3 regions of the Streptomyces sp. NPDC092296 genome follow, and region 3 is predicted to be linked to each of the others. Evidence: predicted binding sites of a transcription regulator. Region 3 holds the regulator's gene; each other region holds the start of a gene.
The links. The regulator HrcA, encoded in region 3, represses chaperone genes, less so after heat shock. The targets are predictions, from matches to a motif close to TTNGCACTCNGNNNNNCNGAGTGCNAA.

Region 1 (6,380 bases), on a different contig from region 3:
TGGCCGCGCTCGGCGCCGAGATGGTCTGGCGCGGCCGGGACGCCTCGGCGTTCGACCTGTCCGCCGACTCCTCGCTGCCGGTCACCGAGGTCTCCGTACCGGACCCGCACGGGGCCGTGCACGCGCACGCCCACCAGGCGCTGGGAGGTGGGGTGTGACCGTCACCCTGATGTGGGAGGCACGGGCGGCCGAGGGGCGCGGCGGCGCGCTGCTGGCCTGGGCGCTGGAGCGGGGCCTGCCCGCGCTCACCGCGTCGGCGGCCGGTCTGGAGCGGGCCGAGGTGTTCACCGCCGCCGAGGACCGGGTGCTGGTGATCACCTGGTGGTCGGCGGCTCCGGAGGCGGTGACCGAGCCGGAGCGGCGTACGCTGCCCGAGCTGCCGGACCCGCCGCAGGAACTGCTGGCCCGCGCCCCGCACCGGTGGCGCTTCCACCGGGTCGAGAGCTTCCCGTGACCGCCGCGCGCCCCGGCAACCACCGATCCGCCCCCGGCGTCCTCATACGCATGATCGATCGGAGTGCACGCGGGCGAGCGGTCCGGTACGGCGTCATCGGCGCCTCGCTGGCCGCCGCCGCCTCGCTGGCCGCCTGCGGCACCGGCGCGCCCGCCCCCGGCCCCGGCGGCCCGACCCCGTCGGCGGGCGCCACCACGGCCCACGCCGCCATCCCGTCCGCCGACGCCAGGCGGGAGGCCGCCCGACGGCAGGCCGCGCTCTGGCGCGGCTGGCACCTCACCCCGCTGCGGGCCGCCCCCAAGCCGCCCGCCGCGCCCGCGCTGCCCACCGGCGGACCGGGCGACTCAGGACCGATCCCGGTGATCAGCCAGGTCGACACCAAGGACCGGGTCGTCTTCATCACCATCGACGACGGCGCCGAGAAGGACCCGGAGTTCGTCCGGATGCTCAGCGAGCTCAAGGTGCCGGTCACCATGTTCCTCACCGACGCCAGCATTCGCACTGACTACCGCTACTTCACCCCGCTCCAGGGGCTCGGCAACACCGTCCAGAACCACACCCTGACCCATCCCGACCTGCCCACCCTCGGCGCCGCCGCCCAGCGCGCCGAGATCTGCGGCCAGCAGCAGAAGCTCGCCAAGGAGTACGGCAAGGCGCCCACCCTGCTGCGGCCGCCGTACGGGAACTACAACGCCGCCACCCTCCAGGCGGCCAAGGAGTGCGGGATCAAGGCCGTGGTGCTCTGGAAGGAGTCGATGCAGATCACCGACATGCAGTACCAGGCCCCCGACAAGAAGCTGCGCCCCGGTGACGTCATCCTGGCCCACTTCCGGGGCCCGTCCGAGCTCAAGGGGCACACCATGACCCAGATGTTCGCCGCGCTGCTGCACCGCATCCAGCAGCAGGGCTTCGCGGTGGGCCGGCTCGACGACTACCTGGGCACCTCCGGCTGACCCGCCGTCAGGCCGGTTGCCCCAGCAGTACGGTGGGCGCGCCCGCCACCCGGGTCAGGAACACCGTGCAGGAGTTCGGGCCCTGCGGCCGGAGCTTGCGGCGCAGCTCCTCCGGCTCCACGGCGGAGCCGCGCTTCTTGACCACCACCGTGCCGACCCCGCGCTCGCGCAGCAGCGCCCGCAGCCGCTTGAGGTTGAACGGCAGGGTGTCGGTGATCTCGTACGCGGTGGCGTACGGGGTGGGCACCAGGGTGTCGGAGGCGAGGTAGGCGATGGTTGGATCGAGCAGGCCGCCCCCGACCCGCTCCGCGACCTCCGCCACCAGGTGGGCGCGGATCACGGCGCCGTCCGGCTCGTAGAGGTTGCGGCGCACCGGGCCCACGGCCGGGTCGGGCAGCCGGCCGCCGGTCAGCGTGTGGCCGCCGGGCAGCAGGGTGGCGCGGTGCGGCTGCGCGGCGCCGGTGCCGAACCAGAGCACGGCCTCCTTGACGTCCCCGCCGTCCGAGACCCACTCGGCCTCGGCGTCCGCGGGCACCGCCTCGTGCGGCACGCCGGGGGCGATCTTCAGTGCGGCGTACGGGGTGCGCCGGGCGGCGGCGACGGCCCAGGAGAGCGGCGGGGAGTACGCCTCCGGGTCGAAGATCCGGCCGCGCGCCCCCCGGCGCGCCGGGTCGGTGAAGACCGCGTCGTATCCGGTCAGGTCCACCTCGGCCACGTCCGCGCAGCGCACCTCGACCAGGTCGGCCACTCCCAGCGCCCGCGCGTTGGCCTCGGCGGCGGCGCAGGCCAGCGGCGAGCGGTCCACCGCGAGCACCGCGATACCGGCCCGAGCCAGCGCGACGGCGTCGCCGCCGACCCCGCAGCAGAGGTCGGCCAGCCGCCGCACCCCCAGCGCGGCGAACCGGCGGGCCCGCCACTCGCCGACCGTGGTGCGGGTGGCCTGCTCGACCCCGTCCGGGGTGAAGTACATCCGGTCGGCGTCGCCGCCGAACTTGGCGCGGGCGCGCTGGCGCAGCCGGGCCTGACCGAGGGCGGCCGAGACCAGCTCGGCGGGGTGCTCGCGGCGCAGCCGGGTGGCGAGGGCCAGCTCCTGGCCGGGGTCGTAGTCGCGCAGCAGGGCCAGCAGGGCCTGCCCCTCGCCGGACTGAAGCTCCTGGAACGCGTCGATCTCCACTCGGCCATTCTCCCGCTTCGGTGCGGGCGCTTCGGTGGGGGTGCTTCGGTGGGGGTGCTTCGGTGGGGGTGCTTCGGTCGGGTGCGGGCTGTGCGGTGATGCCACTCGGGGCGCGGGGCGTTGTGCGGCGCGCCACGGAGGTGGGGGTTGTTCGCGCAGTTCCTCGCGCCCCTGGGGGTGCGGGGCTGAGTGTTCGCGCAGTTCCTCGCGCCCCTGGGGGCCGCGACACGCCCATGGCGCCTGCCGTTTCCTGGGCCGTTCTCAAGGCCGGCAGGCCCCGCCGCGCGCCCCCAACCCCCTACGGACAGCCGCCAGGACGACCCCCGTCGGTACCCGTCTCCGGTCAGCGAGACCAGCCACTGGTTAGCACTCTGGTTGACTGAGTGCTAGACGCCCCCTATGGTCGTCCTTGGCACTCTCCCCAGGAGGGTGCTAACGCGACGAGGCAGGTCCGGCACCCGCGACGACGGGCCGGCCAGGTCGCCACCTACCTTTAGACAACCCCGTGAGATCTCCGAAGGGGGAGGTCGGACGTGACGACCGCCAGCACCAAGGTTGCCATCAAGCCGCTCGAGGACCGCATTGTGGTCCAGCCGCTCGACGCCGAGACCACCACGGCCTCTGGCCTGGTCATCCCGGACACTGCCAAGGAGAAGCCCCAGGAGGGCGTCGTCCTGGCCGTGGGCCCGGGTCGCTTCGAGGACGGCCAGCGTCTCCCGCTGGACGTCGCCGTCGGCGATGTCGTGCTGTACAGCAAGTACGGCGGCACCGAGGTCAAGTACAACGGCGAGGAGTACCTCGTCCTCTCGGCTCGCGACGTCCTCGCGATCATCGAGAAGTAATTCGACGCTCACCGTAGAGTCGTGACCCGCCCCGGGCTCCCTGTCAGCAGTGACCGGGGTCCCGGGGCGCGGTTGTTGAGAGGGAAAAGACGCAACGATGGCGAAGATCCTGCAGTTCAACGAGGACGCGCGCCGCTCGCTTGAGCGCGGCGTCAACAAGCTCGCCGACACCGTGAAGGTGACGATCGGCCCCAAGGGCCGCAATGTCGTCATCGACAAGAAGTTCGGTGCTCCCACCATCACCAACGACGGTGTCACCATCGCCCGTGAGGTGGAGCTGGACGACCCGTACGAGAACCTTGGCGCGCAGCTCGTCAAGGAGGTCGCCACCAAGACCAACGACGTCGCGGGTGACGGCACCACCACCGCCACCGTGCTGGCCCAGGCCCTGGTCAACGAGGGTCTGCGCAACGTCGTGGCGGGCACCGGCCCCGCCGCTCTGAAGAAGGGCATCGACGCCGCCGTCGCGGCCGTCTCGGAGCACCTGCTCGCCATCGCCCGTGAGATCGAGGGCAAGGACGACATCGCCGCCGTGGCCGCGCTGTCCGCCCAGGACCAGCAGGTCGGCGATCTGATCGCCGAGGCGATGGACAAGGTCGGCAAGGACGGTGTGATCACCGTCGAGGAGTCGAACACCTTCGGCCTGGAGCTGGACTTCACCGAGGGCATGCAGTTCGACAAGGGCTACCTGTCGCCGTACATGGTGACCGACCAGGAGCGGATGGAGGCCGTCCTGGAGGACCCGTACATCCTGATCCACCAGGGCAAGATCTCCTCCATCCAGGACCTGCTGCCGCTGCTGGAGAAGATCCTCCAGGGTGGCGCCAGCAAGCCGCTGCTGATCATCGCCGAGGACGTCGAGGGCGAAGCCCTGTCGACCCTGGTGGTCAACAAGATCCGCGGCACCTTCAACGCCGTCGCGGTGAAGGCCCCCGGCTTCGGTGACCGCCGCAAGGCCATGCTCGGTGACCTGGCCACCCTGACCGGTGCCACCGTCATCGCGGAGGAGGTCGGCCTCAAGCTCGACCAGGCCGGTCTGGACGTGCTGGGCAGCGCCCGCCGGGTGACCGTCACCAAGGACGACACCACGGTCGTCGACGGTGCGGGCTCCTCGGAGGAGGTCACCGGCCGGGTCGCGCAGATCAAGGCCGAGATCGCCGGCACCGACTCCGACTGGGACCGCGAGAAGCTGCAGGAGCGGCTGGCCAAGCTGGCCGGCGGCGTCTGCGTCATCCGGGTCGGCGCCGCCACCGAGGTGGAGCTCAAGGAGAAGAAGCACCGCCTTGAGGACGCCATCTCGGCGACCCGCGCGGCGGTCGAGGAGGGCATCGTCGCCGGCGGCGGCGCCTCCCTGGTCCACTCCGCCAAGGTGCTGGAGGACGGCCTGGGCCTGACCGGCGACGAGGCCACCGGTGTCGCGGTCGTCCGCCGCGCGCTGGTCGAGCCGCTGCGCTGGATCGCCCAGAACGCGGGCCTCGAGGGCTACGTGATCACCGCCAAGGTGGCCGAGCTGGACGCCGGGCAGGGCTTCAACGCCGCCACCGGCGAGTACGGCGACCTGATCAAGGCCGGCGTCATCGACCCGGTCAAGGTCACCCGCTCCGCCCTGGAGAACGCCGCCTCCATCGCCTCCCTGCTGCTCACCACCGAGACCCTGGTGGTGGAGAAGAAGGAGGAGGAGCCGGAGGCCGGCCACTCGCACGGCGGCCACGGCCACTCGCACTGACGCAGCGCATCCCTTCCGGGGCCTGTGCCCGCCGCTTCCTCGCGGCGGGCACAGGCCCCGGTCGTTTCTCAAAGCACTGCTTATGATTGGGGAATGATCGAGGCACGTCATCTCAGGGTCCTGCGGGCGGCGGCCCGGACCGGCTCCTTCTCCGCCGCCGCCCGGGAGCTGGGCTGCACCCAGCCGGCGGTCAGCCAGCAGATGAAGGCGCTGGAGAAGTCGGTCGGTACGCCGCTGGTGGCCCGCTCCGGCCGGGGCATGCAGCTCACCGAGGCGGGCCGGGTGCTGCTCAAGCACGCGGGCGGCATCCTCGCCGGGCTCACCGCCGCCGAGGAGGAGGTCGCCGCCATCGCCGGGCTGCGGGCCGGGCGGGTGCGGCTGGTCTCCTTCCCGACCGCCAGCTCCACCCTGGTGCCGCGCGCGGTCGCGGAGGTGCGGGCCTCGCACCCGGGGGTGCGGGTCTCACTGGTGGAGGCCGAGCCGCCGGAGGCGCTGGCGATGCTGCGGGCCGGGGAGTGCGAAGTGGCGCTGGCCTTCCGCTACCCGGATCTGCCGCTGCCGGTACGGGAGCAGCCGCCGGTCCACCAGGAGGAGCCGGTGGCGGCCGGCGGCCATGGCTCCCGGCGCGAGGCGCGGGCCGAGGCCGCGCTGGAGGCGGCGGCGTCCGCCGCTGCGGGTGACTGGTCGGAGCTGGTGGTCCGCCCGCTGCTGGACGACCGGCTGGTCGCGCTGGTGTCCGCCGGGCATCCGCTGGCGGAGCGCGGCGCGGGCCGGCCGGTCGGGCTGGTGGAGCTGGCCGGGGAGCAGTGGATCGCGGGTTGCCCGCAGTGCCGGGGCCATCTCGTGGAGCTGTGCCGCCGGGCGGGCTTCGAGCCGAGCATCGACTTCGCCACCGACGACTACCCCGCCGTGGTGGGCCTGGTCGCGGCCGGGCTGGGAGTGGCGGTGCTGCCGGGGTTGGCGCTGGAGTCGGTACGGCACACGGGCGTCGCGGTGGTGGAGCTGACCCCGCCCGCGGCGCGGCAGGTGGTGGCGCTCACCCTGCCGGACCTGGCGGGGGTGCCGGCGGTGGAGCTGATGCTGGACCGGCTGACCAGGGTGGCGGCCGGACGCCTGGCCCAGCCCGTCGGCTGACAGCTCGGGCGGTTGGCGGGCCGGCGGCCGGCGGCCGGTTTGCGGGTGGGCGGCCCGGCGTCGTCCGGTCCGGGTCGGCGCATTGCAGAAACGATCC
Region 2 (6,380 bases), on a different contig from region 3:
CCGCGGCGGCGGCGGTGCCGTCGGTGGACCCGGAGTCCAGCACCAGCAGCTCGTCCACCAGCGGCACCCGCTCCATCAGCTCCCGGCGGATCACCGCGACGATGGCGCCGACCGTCGACTCCTCGTCCAGCGCGGGCAGTACCACGCTGACGGTGCCCGCCGCGCCCGCCGCCGACTTGGCCGCCAGCAGGGCGTCCAACGGCCGGTCGGCGGCGGACCAGGACCGGCGGCGCAGCCAGTCCTCCACCTCGTCGAGCACTCGGTCGTCTCCCGTCACGCGTGGCCTGGCGCTGCCGTAGTGATCCATCTCGCACAGCGGACGTCTCCCACCGGGGGTGGGTCCGTCCGTTACAGTCTTGAGGAAGCGGTACGACCATCGCACGTCGGGGTCGATCACGGACAAACGCGCTCGCCACGGGCGCCATAGAGCTCATCCAGAGGGACAGAGGGAACGGCCCGAAGAAGTCCCGGCAACCCTCCCACCGGTCTCGCATCCTTCGCGAGGCCCCGGTGGGCAAGGTGCCAATTCCGTCCTGCGGCGAGACGCGCCGCGGGGAAGATGAGGAGAGAGGGCCTCGCCACATGGCTGTGCAGAGCATCGCACCCGCAGCAGACGCAGATTCCGCCGCTTCGACGGCCGCAACCGTGGACCTCGGCCCCGCCGTCGCGCTCTCCTGCCGCGAATGCGGCGCCCGGAGCCCGCTCGGACCCGACTTCGCCTGCCTGGAGTGTTTCGGGCCGCTGGAGATCGCGTACGAACTCCCGAGCGGCGACCCCGAGGCCCTGCGCCGGCAGATCGAGTCCGGCCCCGCCAACATCTGGCGCTACGCCGCACTGCTGCCCGTCCCCGCCGACGCGGCCGCCCACCCGGGCCTGAATCCGGGCTGGACCAAGCTGGTCAAGGCCGACAATCTGGCGGCCGAGCTGGGCATCACCGGCGGCCTGCACATCAAGGACGACTCCGGCAACCCGACCCACTCCTTCAAGGACCGGGTCGTGGCCATCGCGGTCCAGGCCGCCCGCACCTTCGGCTTCACCACCCTCTCCTGCTCCTCCACCGGCAACCTGGCCGGCGCCGTCGGCGCCGCCGCCGCTCGGGCCGGCTTCCGCTCCTGCGTGTTCATCCCGCATGACCTGGAGGCCGGCAAGGTGGTGATGGCCGGCGTCTATGGCGGCGAGCTGGTCGCCATCGAGGGCGGCTACGACGACGTCAACCGCTTCTGCTCGGAGCTGATCGGTGACCCGGTCGGCGAGGGCTGGGGCTTCGTCAACGTCAATCTGCGGCCGTACTACGCCGAGGGCTCCAAGACTCTGGCGTACGAGATCTGCGAGCAGCTGGGCTGGCGGCTGCCGGACCAGCTGGTCATCCCGGTGGCGTCCGGCTCCCAGCTCACCAAGATCGACAAGGGGCTGAAGGAGCTGATCGCGCTCGGCCTGGTCGAGGACAAGCCGTACAAGATCTTCGCCGCCCAGGCCACCGGCTGCTCGCCCGTCGCCGCCGCCTTCAAGGCCGGCCACGACGTGGTCCGCCCGGTGAAGCCGGACACCATCGCCAAGTCGCTCGCGATCGGCAACCCCGCCGACGGCCCGTACGTCCTGGACATCGCCCGCCGCACCGGCGGCGCCGTCGAGGACGTCTCGGACGCCGAGGTGGTCGACTCGATCAAGCTGCTGGCCCGGACCGAGGGCATCTTCGCGGAGACCGCCGGCGGCGTGACCGTCGGCGTGCTGCGCAAGCTGCTGGACCAGGGCCTCCTGGACCCCGCCGCCGAGACCGTGGTGCTCAACACCGGCGACGGCCTGAAGACCCTGGAAGCGGTCTCCGGCACCGGCCCGACCGCGACCATCCGCCCCACCCTTGCTTCGTTCCGAGAGGCTGGCCTCGCATGAGCGTCAACGTCCGCATCCCCACCATCCTGCGTACCTACACCGGCGGCGCGGCCGAGGTGACCGCCGAGGGCAAGACCCTCGCTGACGTCATCGACGACCTGGAGGCCAACCACGCCGGCATCCGCGCCCGGCTGCTGGACGACGCGGGCAAGCTGCGCCGCTTCGTGAACGTCTACGTCAACGACGACGACGTGCGCTTCGCCGAGGGCCTGGGCACCGCCACCCCGGACGGCATCGGGATCTCCATCATCCCGGCCGTGGCGGGCGGCTGCTGAACACCGCTGTGCGGCACGGCCGCCGGGCCCCCCCCCCGGGGGCGGGGCGGGGGCCGGGGGGGCCGCCCGGCCCGGCGGGGGCCCCCCCCCGGGTGGTTTGCCGCCCGCCCGGGGGCGGGCGGGCGGGAATGGGGGGCGGGGCCCCCCCCCCCCGGCCCGGCTGGGGTCCCCCACCCCCCCGGGGGGGGGGGGGGGGGGGGCCCCCCCGGGGGGGGCCCCCGCCCCCCGGCCCGCCCCCCGGGGGGGGGCCCCGCGGCCGTGCTTCCGGCCTTCCCGGTCGGGTCCCCGCCCGCTGTTCGTTTCCGGCCCGCCGGGTTCCGGACGTGCGGAAAGGGCGTTCGGCGCGGTAATGCGGTGACCGCGACCGGACGGGCCTGGGGTAGATCGTGGCCCCATGCATGTTTGAACTCCGGAAGCGCGATACAGTGGCTCCGGTCGTCAGTGCACCGTTCGATCAACGCACGAACGGCCCTCCCTCTTTCTGTACCGGCGCTTCGCGTTCCAAACCTTCGGCCGCACCCCTGTCGTGCCCCGGAGGCCGATCCGCCCCCCGTACCAACGCACAGCACGGCACCTCCGCACCGGCACGGAATCTCCGGCTCGGTCGGACCGGGCGCGGCCTTTCGGGTCGCGTACGGACAGTGCGTCCGCCTTGTGAGACGGCCGCACGCTGCCGCCTGCCCCGCTGCGGCGGACGGCACAGAATTCTGAGCGCGAATTGTCGCGCAGGTCCGCTATGTCCGGACCGTATTGCCTGGCGCTGCGGTATTTGCCCAGGGATATCCGATAAGACGCTTTCCGAATTTTCGGCTATTTGACCTGTTGCACAGGGCATCGATGCGGATACATTCAGCCGCGGTCGACACGTTCACTGTCCAGGCTCTGCACAGGGGGACCGCAGTGATCGGATTCGTCCCGGGTCCGCGGAGTGCGGGTCCGTGAAAGGGCCCAGTACTAGGGGAGTTTGGAATGGCTCAGGGCACCGTCAAGTGGTTCAACGCGGAGAAGGGGTACGGCTTCATCGCGGTCGACGGTGGTGCGGACGTGTTCGTCCACTACAGCGCGATCCAGATGGACGGCTACCGCACCCTCGAGGAGGGCCAGCGGGTCGAGTTCGAGATCTCGCAGGGCCAGAAGGGCCCGCAGGCGGACATGGTCCGCCTCGCCGCCGGCTGACCGGTCGGCTGTCTCGACACTCTGCCTCATCGGCCACCGACCGAAGAAGCGCCCGGACCGACACACCCGGCGACTGCTGTCAGCACCACTGCCGAGGCGGACCCCGGCCAGTGCTCCACACGGTCTTCTGCGGGCCCGCACCCGAACACCTCGGGTGCGGGCCCGCCGCCATGTCCGGCTCCGGGTCCGGCTCCGCCCGCCCGCCCGGCTCCCCGGTGGTCCGCCGCCCGCCCCGGCCGTGATCTGCAACCACCCCAAAACATCAGCGACTGAGGTTGCACTCGGAGGGGGAGAGTGCTAAATCTTGCGTTAGCACTCTCCGGTTGAGAGTGACAGCGGACCGGGTCGGTGAGGCTTCCGGGGCGGTGGGGAAAGGACCCACGCGGCCAGGAGGTCGTCCGTCGCGGGCACCCTCGCGGTCCGAGCATGCCAACCCTCCCCCAGCCTCCGGCCGGGGGGACCCCCATGGAGGACCTTCCCACATGGCCAAGATCATCGCGTTTGACGAGGAAGCGCGCCGCGGCCTCGAACGCGGGATGAACCAGCTCGCCGACGCCGTCAAGGTCACGCTGGGCCCCAAGGGTCGCAACGTCGTCCTTGAGAAGAAGTGGGGCGCCCCCACGATCACCAACGATGGTGTTTCCATCGCCAAGGAGATCGAGCTGGAGGACCCGTACGAGAAGATCGGCGCCGAGCTCGTCAAGGAGGTCGCCAAGAAGACCGACGACGTCGCGGGTGACGGCACCACCACCGCCACCGTGCTCGCCCAGGCTCTCGTCCGCGAGGGTCTGCGCAACGTCGCCGCCGGCGCCAACCCGATGGCCCTGAAGCGCGGCATCGAGAAGGCCGTCGAGGCCGTCTCCGCCCAGCTCCTCGAGCAGGCCAAGGACGTGGAGACCAAGGAGCAGATCGCCTCCACCGCCTCCATCTCCGCCGCTGACCCGCAGATCGGCGCGCTCATCGCCGAGGCGATGGACAAGGTCGGCAAGGAAGGTGTCATCACCGTCGAGGAGAGCAACACCTTCGGCCTGGAGCTTGAGCTCACCGAGGGCATGCGCTTCGACAAGGGCTACATCTCCGCCTACTTCGCGACCGACCTGGAGCGGATGGAGGCGTCGTTCGACGACCCGTACATCCTGATCGTCAACTCCAAGGTCGGCGGCGTGAAGGACCTGCTGCCGATCCTCGAGAAGGTCATGCAGAGCGGCAAGCCGCTGCTGATCATCGCTGAGGACGTCGAGGGCGAGGCCCTGTCGACCCTGGTGGTCAACAAGATCCGTGGCACCTTCAAGTCCGTCGCCGTCAAGGCCCCGGGCTTCGGTGACCGCCGCAAGGCCATGCTCGGTGACATCGCCATCCTCACCGGTGGCACGGTCATCTCCGAGGAGGTCGGCCTCAAGCTGGAGAACGCCGGTCTCGACCTGCTGGGCCGCGCCCGCAAGGTCATCATCACCAAGGACGAGACGACCATCGTCGACGGTGCCGGTGACAGCGACCAGGTCCAGGGCCGCGTGAACCAGATCCGCGCCGAGATCGAGAACTCGGACTCGGACTACGACCGCGAGAAGCTCCAGGAGCGCCTCGCCAAGCTGGCCGGCGGCGTCGCCGTCATCAAGGCCGGCGCGGCCACCGAGGTGGAGCTCAAGGAGCGCAAGCACCGCATCGAGGACGCGGTGCGCAACGCCAAGGCCGCCGTCGAGGAGGGCATCGTCGCCGGTGGTGGCGTGGCCCTGCTCCAGGCCGGCGTGGCGTTCGAGAAGCTCGAGCTCGAGGGCGACGAGGCCACCGGTGCCAACATCGTCAAGGTGGCGCTCGAGGCCCCGATCAAGCAGATCTCCGTCAACGCCGGCCTTGAGGGCGGCGTCGTGGTGGAGAAGGTGCGCAACCTTCCGGCCGGCCACGGCCTGAACGCTGCCACCGGCGAGTACGTCGACCTGGTCGCCGCCGGCATCATCGACCCGGCCAAGGTCACCCGCTCCGCCCTGCAGAACGCGGCCTCCATCGCCGCTCTCTTCCTCACCACCGAGGCCGTCATCGCTGACAAGCCGGAGAAGAACGCCGCTCCGGCCGGCGGCGGCATGCCGGGCGGTGACATGGACTTCTGATCCTTCCGGATCAGCCCGTCCAGAGCCCGACCGAAGGGCGGCTCCCCGACACCGGGGAGCCGCCCTGCGGCATTGCCCGGCACCGGTCACTCGTTCGTGGGACTCTGAGGAACGACTCTGAGGAACATGGAACGTTTCGGCACCTCGGGTCCCTCCTACCGTGATGAGGAGAAGGACCGTGCGGGAGAGGGGGAGCAGGGGATGACCGCTGCACTGGCCGAGCGCTGCGCGGTGGACGAGCAGCCGCCGTCATGGGAGTACCTGCTGGAGGTCTGGCAGCAGTTGGACGTTCCCGAGGGTTGGCGCGCCGAGATCGACGAGGGGCAGATCACCTTGGTGCCGCTGCCGGACACCGGACACAACTACATCGCAGGTCGGGTCCACCGGGCGCTGAGCCGCGCCCTGCCCGACACCTGGGACGTCTACCAGACGCTGGGTGTGCACATCGTGCGCCAGGACCGGCTCTACATCCCCGACCTGGTGGTGATGCCGGTCGAGCTGCTCGCCAAGCGGATCAGGAAGCGCGACAAGGGACCGCTGGACGCGGCCGAGGCCGAGGCCGCGATGGTCGTGGAGATCACCTCCAGCGGCAACGCCGGGCACGACCGCGCGACCAAGCTGCATGCGTACGCCCATGCGCAGGTGCCCCATTACCTGCTGATCGACCGCTACGCGGAGAGCGGCCCGGAGACGACGCTGTACTCGCGGCCGGAGGACGGCAGTTACCGGTTGGGGGTGCGGCGGCCGTTCGGGGAGCTGGTGGAGCTGCCGGAGCCGTTCTCGGCGGGGCTGGACACCTCGGGGTTCCTGGTCTGAGCCCGGTTCCCGCTCTGCGCCAGCGCCTCGCGCAGCCGGCCGCCGGCGGCGGCGAGCAGGGCGGCGGCGGTGGCCGGGTCGAGGTCGGCCAGCAGGCAGAGCACGGCGGGCTTCACCT
Region 3 (6,380 bases):
CGAAGTTGCGGACCGACAGGAAGGCCAGGTGCTTGCCGTCGGCGGTGAAGGCGGGAGAGCTGTCGTTGAAGCGCAGCGGGGTGGCGTCGACCACCGAGAGGTCGGTGGTGTTGGCCAGCTTGAGGTGCCGCAGCGGCCAGGGGCCGGGGTGGGACCAGGCCAGCCAGCCGGAGTCGGGCGAGAAGGCCAGGTCGGAGACGTCGCCGTCCTCGCTGCGGGTGACCTCCCGTACCTCGCCGGTCTCCACCTCGACCAGCAGCACCCGGCCGTCGTGGGAGGCCACCGCGACCCGACGGCCGTCCGGGGCGGCGACCAGCTCCAGCACCCGGCCCAGCCGGCCGGCCGCGACCCGGCGCGGGGTGCCGCCCACGGCCCCGGTGGCGGGGGCGAACTCCAGGGCGTCGTCGCCGTCCGCGTCGGTGACCCAGACCACGCTCTGGCCGGACTCGCCGGGGACGACCTCGGCCAGCCGCGCCCGGACGCCGGGCTCGGCGGCCAGCGCGCGGGCGGGGCCGTCCCGGTGGGTGAGCCAGTGCACGGTGCCGCGCACGGTGACGGCGCTGGCCCGGCCCGTACGGTCGGGGGCGGGCACGCCCAGGTGGCGCCCGGCGGCCACCGGGAAGGGCTGCCGGCCGGTGCGGGGGCCGCCGAGGACGGTCTCCAGGCGGCGCGGCTCGCCGCCGGCCAGGTCGTCCAGCAGCCACAGCTCACCGGCCTCGTGCCAGACCACCCGGGTGCCGTCGGTGCTGGCGTTGCGGGCGTAGAACTCGCCGCTGCTGTGCTGCCGCAGGTCGCTGCCGTCGGGGAGGCTGGAGTACAGCCGGGCGACACCGTCGTGGTCGGAGAGGAAGGCTATCCGGTCACCGACCCACATCGGGGAGTCGAGCTGGCCGTCCAGCTCCTGGTGGACGCGCTCGAACGTACCGCCGGTGCGGCCGATCCACAGCTTGCCCGCCGTGCCGCCCCGGTAGCGCTTCCAGTGGGCGGGCTCCTTCCCCGGGCCGACCGGCCCGGCGGAGAGCAGCAGCACCCGGCCGTCCTCGGCGGGCTCGAAGGCCAGCCCGGCGATCGGGCCGTACGGCAGCCGGCGCGGCTCGCCGCCGTCCAGCGGGACGGCAAAGGCCCAGCTGCGGCGGAGGGTGGCCTGGCCCGCCGTGGTGATGGCGATCGGCTCGCCTGCGGGCGTCCAGCCGCGCACGGCGGTCCGGCCGCTGCCCCAGTGGGTCAGCCGCTGGGCGGGGCCGCCGTCGACCGGGGCGGTGTGGACCTCGGGGGCGCCGTCGCGGGTCGAGGTCCAGGCGACCCGGCTGCCGTCGGGCGAGAAGCGCGGATGGGAGGCCGGGGCCCGGTCCGCGCTGATCCGCCAGGCTCTGCCGCCGTCCAGCGGGGCGATCCAGACGTCGTCCTCGGCGACGAAGGTGACCAGGTCGCCGTGGATGTGCGGGAAGCGGAGGTAGGCGCCGTTAGGGCTCGCGGTGGTGCCGGGTTCAACTTGGGTCACGGGCGCCACCCTAACCAGGTGGTCGGACAGCGGCGATGGTTTTCCCGGTCAGCGAACTCCGCCGTCCCAGGTTTGGGCCGGTGGCGGCCGGATCGGCCCCTGCTCAGCCCCAGCGGCCGGTGCGGCCCAGCAGCAGCGCCGCCGCCGCGACCCCGGCGGTGGAGGTGCGCAGCACCGAGGCGCCCAGCCGGTACGGTCCGGCGCCGACCGCCGCGAAGGCGGCCAGCTCCTCCGGGGAGACCCCGCCCTCCGGGCCGACGACCAGCACGATCGGGCCGCCGTCCGGCAGCGGGGCCGCCGCCAGCGGCGCGGCGCCCTCCTCGTGCAGCACGGCGGGCAGCGCGGCGTCCGCCAGCAGCGCGGCCACCTGACGGGTCGTCATCAGGTCGTGCACCTCGGGGAAGCGCAGCCGCCGGGACTGCTTGCCGGCCTCGCGGGCGGTGGCCCGCCACTTGGCCAGCGCCTTCTGGCCGCGCTCGCCCTTCCACTGGGTGATGCAGCGGGAGGCGGCCCAGGGCACCACCGCGTCCACCCCGACCTCGGTCATGGTCTCCACGGCCAGCTCGCCCCGGTCGCCCTTGGGCAGCGCCTGGACCACGGTGATCCTCGGCCGGGCCTCCGGTTCGCGGCGCAGCTCGGCCACCGCCACGTCCAGGGCGTCCTTGCCGTGCAGCTGCGCCACGGTCCCGTACGCGCCGGTGCCGCGCCCGTCGGTGAGCACCACGGCCTCACCGACCGCGAGCCGCTTCACGGCGGCGGCGTGCCGCCCCTCGGCGCCGTCGAGGCGGACCAGGTCGCCCTGGCCGGTGCCCTGGAGTCGGTCGTCGTCGACGACGAAGACGGGGGCGGTCATGACCGGTTCCTCACTGCTGTGCTGCGGCGGCGGCGCGGGTGCCCGGCCGCCGGGCGGCGGCCGGGCGACGACGGCTCAGCGCCCGTTGAACGCGTCCTTCAGCCGGGAGAACAGCCCCTGCTGGCCGGGGGCGAAGGTGCCCGAGGGGCGCTCCTCGCCGCGCAGCTTGGCCAGCCGGCGGATCAGCTCCTCCTGCTCGGGTTCGAGCTTGGTGGGCGTCTGCACCTCGACGTGCACGATCAGGTCGCCCCGGCCGCCGCCGCGCAGATGGGTGATGCCGCGCCCGGTCATCGGGATCGACTGCCCGGACTGGGTGCCGGGCCGGATGTCGACGTCCTCCACCCCGTCCAGCGTCTCCAGCGGCACCTTGGTGCCGAGCGAGGCGGCGGTCATCGGGATGGTGACCGTGCAGTGCAGGTCGTCGCCGCGCCGCTGGAAGACCCGGTGCGCGGCCTCGCCGATCTCCACGTACAGGTCGCCGGCCGGGCCGCCGCCGGGGCCGACCTCGCCCTCGCCGGCCAGCTGGATGCGGGTGCCGTTGTCCACGCCCGCCGGGATCTTCACGGTGAGCGTACGGCGGGCGCGCACCCGGCCGTCGCCGGCGCACTCGGGGCAGGGGGTGGGGACGACGGTGCCGAAGCCCTGGCACTGCGGGCAGGGCCGGGAGGTCATGACCTGGCCGAGGAAGGAGCGGGTGACCTGGGAGACCTCGCCACGGCCGCGGCACATGTCGCAGGTCTGCGCGGAGGTGCCCGGGGCGGCGCCCTCACCGCTGCAGGTGGTGCAGGTGACGGCGGTGTCGACCTGGATCTCCTTGGTCGTGCCGAACGCCGCCTCCTCCAGGGTGATCTCGATCCGGATCATGGCGTCCTGGCCGCGCCGGGTGCGCGACCGCGGCCCCCGCGACCCGGCCGCGGCGCCGAAGAAGGCGTCCATGATGTCGGAGAAGCCGAAGCCCGCGCCGGTGCCGAAGCCGCCCGCGCCGCCCCCGCCGCCGTTGGGCGACAGCGGGTCGCCGCCCAGGTCGTAGACCTGCCGCTTGCCCGGGTCGGAGAGCACCTCGTAGGCGGCGTTGATCTCCTTGAAACGCTCCTGCGTCTTGGGATCGGGGTTGACGTCCGGGTGCAGTTCACGAGCCAGGCGCCGGAACGCCTTCTTGATCTCGTCCTGCCCCGCGTCCCGTCGGACGCCCAGTACCGCGTAGTAGTCCGTGGCCACCAATGACTCCGCTTGCTCCGCCTATCGACTAAGACTCAGCCAGGATCTGACCGACGTACCGTGCCACCGCGCGTACTGCTCCCATCGTGCCCGGGTAGTCCATCCGCGTCGGGCCGATGACACCCAGCTTCGCGACGGACTCGTCGCCCGAACCGTAGCCCACCGAGACGACCGACGTGGAATTAAGGCCCTCGTAGTCGTTCTCGTGACCGATTCGGACGGTCATGCCGGCGTCCGCCGTCTCTCCCAGCAGTCGCAGCAGCACCACCTGCTCCTCCAGTGCCTCCAGCACCGGGCGGATGGTCAGCGGGAAGTCATGGCCGAACCGGGTGAGGTTGGCCGTCCCGCCGAGCATGATCCGCTCCTCGGTCCGCTCCACCAGCGTCTCGAAGAGCGTGGAGAGGACCGCCGCGACCACCGGCCGGTCGTCCGGCTCGAAGCCCTCGGGCAGGTCCTGGAGCAGCGCCGGGACGTCCGGGAAGCGCACCCCGCCGGCCTGGGCGTTCAGCCGGGCCCGCAGGTCGGCCAGCACGGTCTCGCCGACCGGGGCCGGGGCGTCCACGATGCGCTGCTCGACCCGGCCGGTGTTGGTGATCAGCACCAGCATGATCTTGGTGGGGGCGAGCGCCAGCAGCTCCACGTGCCGCACGGTGGACCGGGAGAGCGAGGGGTACTGCACCACGGCGACCTGCCGGGTGAGCTGCGCCAGCAGCCGTACGGTGCGGGTCACCACGTCGTCGAGGTCGACCGCGCTGTCCAGGAAGTGCCGGATGGCGCGCCGCTCGGGCGAGGAGAGCGGCTTGACCTCGGCCAGCCGGTCCACGAAGAGCCGGTACCCCTTGTCGGTGGGCACCCGGCCGGCGCTGGTGTGCGGCTGGTGGATGTAGCCGTCCTCCTCCAGCGTCGCCATGTCGTTGCGCACGGTGGCCGGGGAGACGCCCAGGTTGTGCCGCTCCACCAGGGCCTTGGAGCCGACCGGCTCCTCGGTCCCGACGTAGTCCTGCACGATGGCGCGCAACACCGCGAGTTTTCGCTCGTCGAGCATGGCACGCACCTCCGGCGTCGCACGTTGTCCTGTCGTGAGGGACGGCTCCCGTCCCCCTGGGGCCTCGTCGCCCCCGGGGGTCTGGCACTCTGCGCGGGCGAGTGCCAAAGCCGCCCCAGCCAGTGTACGGCCCGGCCACCGCGCTCGGAACGGGCCGTCGCGGGAAGCCGTACGGAACACCTGCCGAAGGTGCGGATCACCTCCGGGAGTGCTGCCCCTTCGACTGCGAGGGTGGGAGCATCGAAGGCAGAGGGCGGAGGAGCAGCCGCCCGGCCGCCGCATGGCGGCACACGTGGAGGAGGAGCCATGGCTGAGTCCGGGCACCGCACCCGCTTCGCACCCGATCGCGGGCTCACCCGGCGGATGGTGACCACGATGTTCCTCATCGGGCTGGTCTATGTGGGCTTCACCGGCCTGCTGATCGCCCTGCTGGGCAAGGCGTGGCCCATCGTGGTGGTGATTTCCGCCGGGCTGTTCGTCGCCCAGTTCTGGTTCAGCGACAAGATCGCCGAGCGGGCCATGGGCGCCCGCCAGGTCAGCCCCGAGCAGTACCCGCAGCTGCACGGCACCGTCGACCGGCTCTGTGCCCTGGCCGACATGCCCAAGCCCCGGGTGGCGGTCGCCGTCAACGACATGCCCAACGCCTTCGCCACCGGGCGCAATCCGGACCGGGCGGTGGTCTGCGTGACCACCGGGCTGCTGCGGCGGCTGGAGCCGGAGGAGCTGGAGGGCGTCCTCGCCCATGAGCTGTCCCATGTCGCGCACCGCGATGTGGCCGTGATGACCATCGCCGGCTTCCTCGCCGTGCTGGCCGGGGCGATCGCCCGGATCGGCCTGTGGGGCGGCTTCCGGGGCAGCCGGGACAGCAACATGGCCATCGCGGCGATCGTGATCCCGCTGGCCAGCATGGTGGTGTGGGCGCTCGGCTTCCTGCTGACCCGGCTGCTCTCCCGCTACCGCGAGCTGGCCGCCGACCGCTCGGCGGCGCTGCTCACCGGTCGGCCCTCCGAGCTGGCCTCGGCGCTCACCAAGGTCACCGGCCAGATCGCCCGCATCCCCAGTGAGGACCTGCGGCGGTCGCAGCCGTACAACGCCTTCTACTTCGCCCCGGCGCTGAACGCCAAGGAGACCGCCTCCCAGTTGCTCTCCACCCACCCGACGCTGGAGCAGCGGCTGGCGCAGCTGGGCCGGATCTCCACCGAGCTGGGCCGCTGAGGTGGGCCTGCTGGACGTCCTGCTGGGCCGGCGCAAGCCGGTCCGGCCGGACCTCGACCAGCTGTTCGGGCTGCCCTCGGCGGCGGTGACCCTGGAGGCGGCGGGCGGCTTCCGGCCGACCGGCCTGGGGTCGGTCTGCTTCGCCGCGGTCGAGGGCGGCGCCTTCGCCGAGGTGCAGCGGCAGGTGCGGGCGCTGCTCGATGCGGACACCGAGCGGGGCGACGCGCCGGTGGAGGCCAGCCGGGACGGGTACGGCTACTCCTGGCTGCTGGCCCGGCACTCCCCCGACGACCTGCCGGGCCTGGTCAACGACCTGCACGCGGTCAACAGCGAGCTGGAGGCCAACGGCTTCGGCCCGCAGCTGCTCTGCTCGCTGGTCGGCTTCCGGGACGCCGAGGGGCGCTCGCTGGCGCTGGTGTACCTCTACAAGCGCGGCACCTTCTATCCGTTCGCCCCCGCCGGGGGCGGCGAGAAGCGAGACAGCGCGCTGGAGCTTCAGATGAAGGCGCTGATCGGGGACGACCTGCGGGTGGAGCAGGACCTGACCC

Region 1: a site for HrcA is predicted at 2,945-2,971, ahead of groES (co-chaperone GroES). Genes of this name have one in related genera too.
Region 2: a site for HrcA is predicted at 3,616-3,642, ahead of groL (chaperonin GroEL). Genes of this name have one in related genera too.

The regions. Positions count from the first base shown of each region.
Region 1 covers NZ_JBIVRB010000004.1:171,769-178,148, forward strand. Annotated here, with positions in the region: gene tsaD (tRNA (adenosine(37)-N6)-threonylcarbamoyltransferase complex transferase subunit TsaD) at 1-158, shown strand, start outside; gene ACIQGZ_RS13860 (hypothetical protein) at 155-454, shown strand; gene ACIQGZ_RS13865 (polysaccharide deacetylase family protein) at 505-1,407, shown strand; gene ACIQGZ_RS13870 (methyltransferase domain-containing protein) at 1,415-2,581, opposite strand; gene groES (co-chaperone GroES) at 3,115-3,423, shown strand; gene groL (chaperonin GroEL) at 3,521-5,149, shown strand; gene ACIQGZ_RS13885 (LysR substrate-binding domain-containing protein) at 5,243-6,283, shown strand.
Region 2 covers NZ_JBIVRB010000019.1:75,845-82,224, reverse strand. Annotated here, with positions in the region: gene ACIQGZ_RS27400 (glucosyl-3-phosphoglycerate synthase) at 1-259, opposite strand, end outside; SAM riboswitch class I at 428-566, shown strand; gene thrC (threonine synthase) at 583-1,890, shown strand; gene ACIQGZ_RS27390 (MoaD/ThiS family protein) at 1,887-2,165, shown strand; gene ACIQGZ_RS27385 (cold-shock protein) at 3,135-3,341, shown strand; gene groL (chaperonin GroEL) at 3,824-5,446, shown strand; gene ACIQGZ_RS27375 (Uma2 family endonuclease) at 5,648-6,262, shown strand; partial or broken gene murQ (N-acetylmuramic acid 6-phosphate etherase) at 6,268-6,380, opposite strand, start outside.
Region 3 covers NZ_JBIVRB010000005.1:15,880-22,259, reverse strand. Annotated here, with positions in the region: gene ACIQGZ_RS15065 (PDZ domain-containing protein) at 1-1,501, opposite strand, end outside; gene ACIQGZ_RS15060 (16S rRNA (uracil(1498)-N(3))-methyltransferase) at 1,605-2,354, opposite strand; gene dnaJ (molecular chaperone DnaJ) at 2,430-3,572, opposite strand; gene hrcA (heat-inducible transcriptional repressor HrcA) at 3,601-4,617, opposite strand; gene htpX (zinc metalloprotease HtpX) at 4,924-5,832, shown strand; gene ACIQGZ_RS15040 (hypothetical protein) at 5,834-6,380, shown strand, end outside.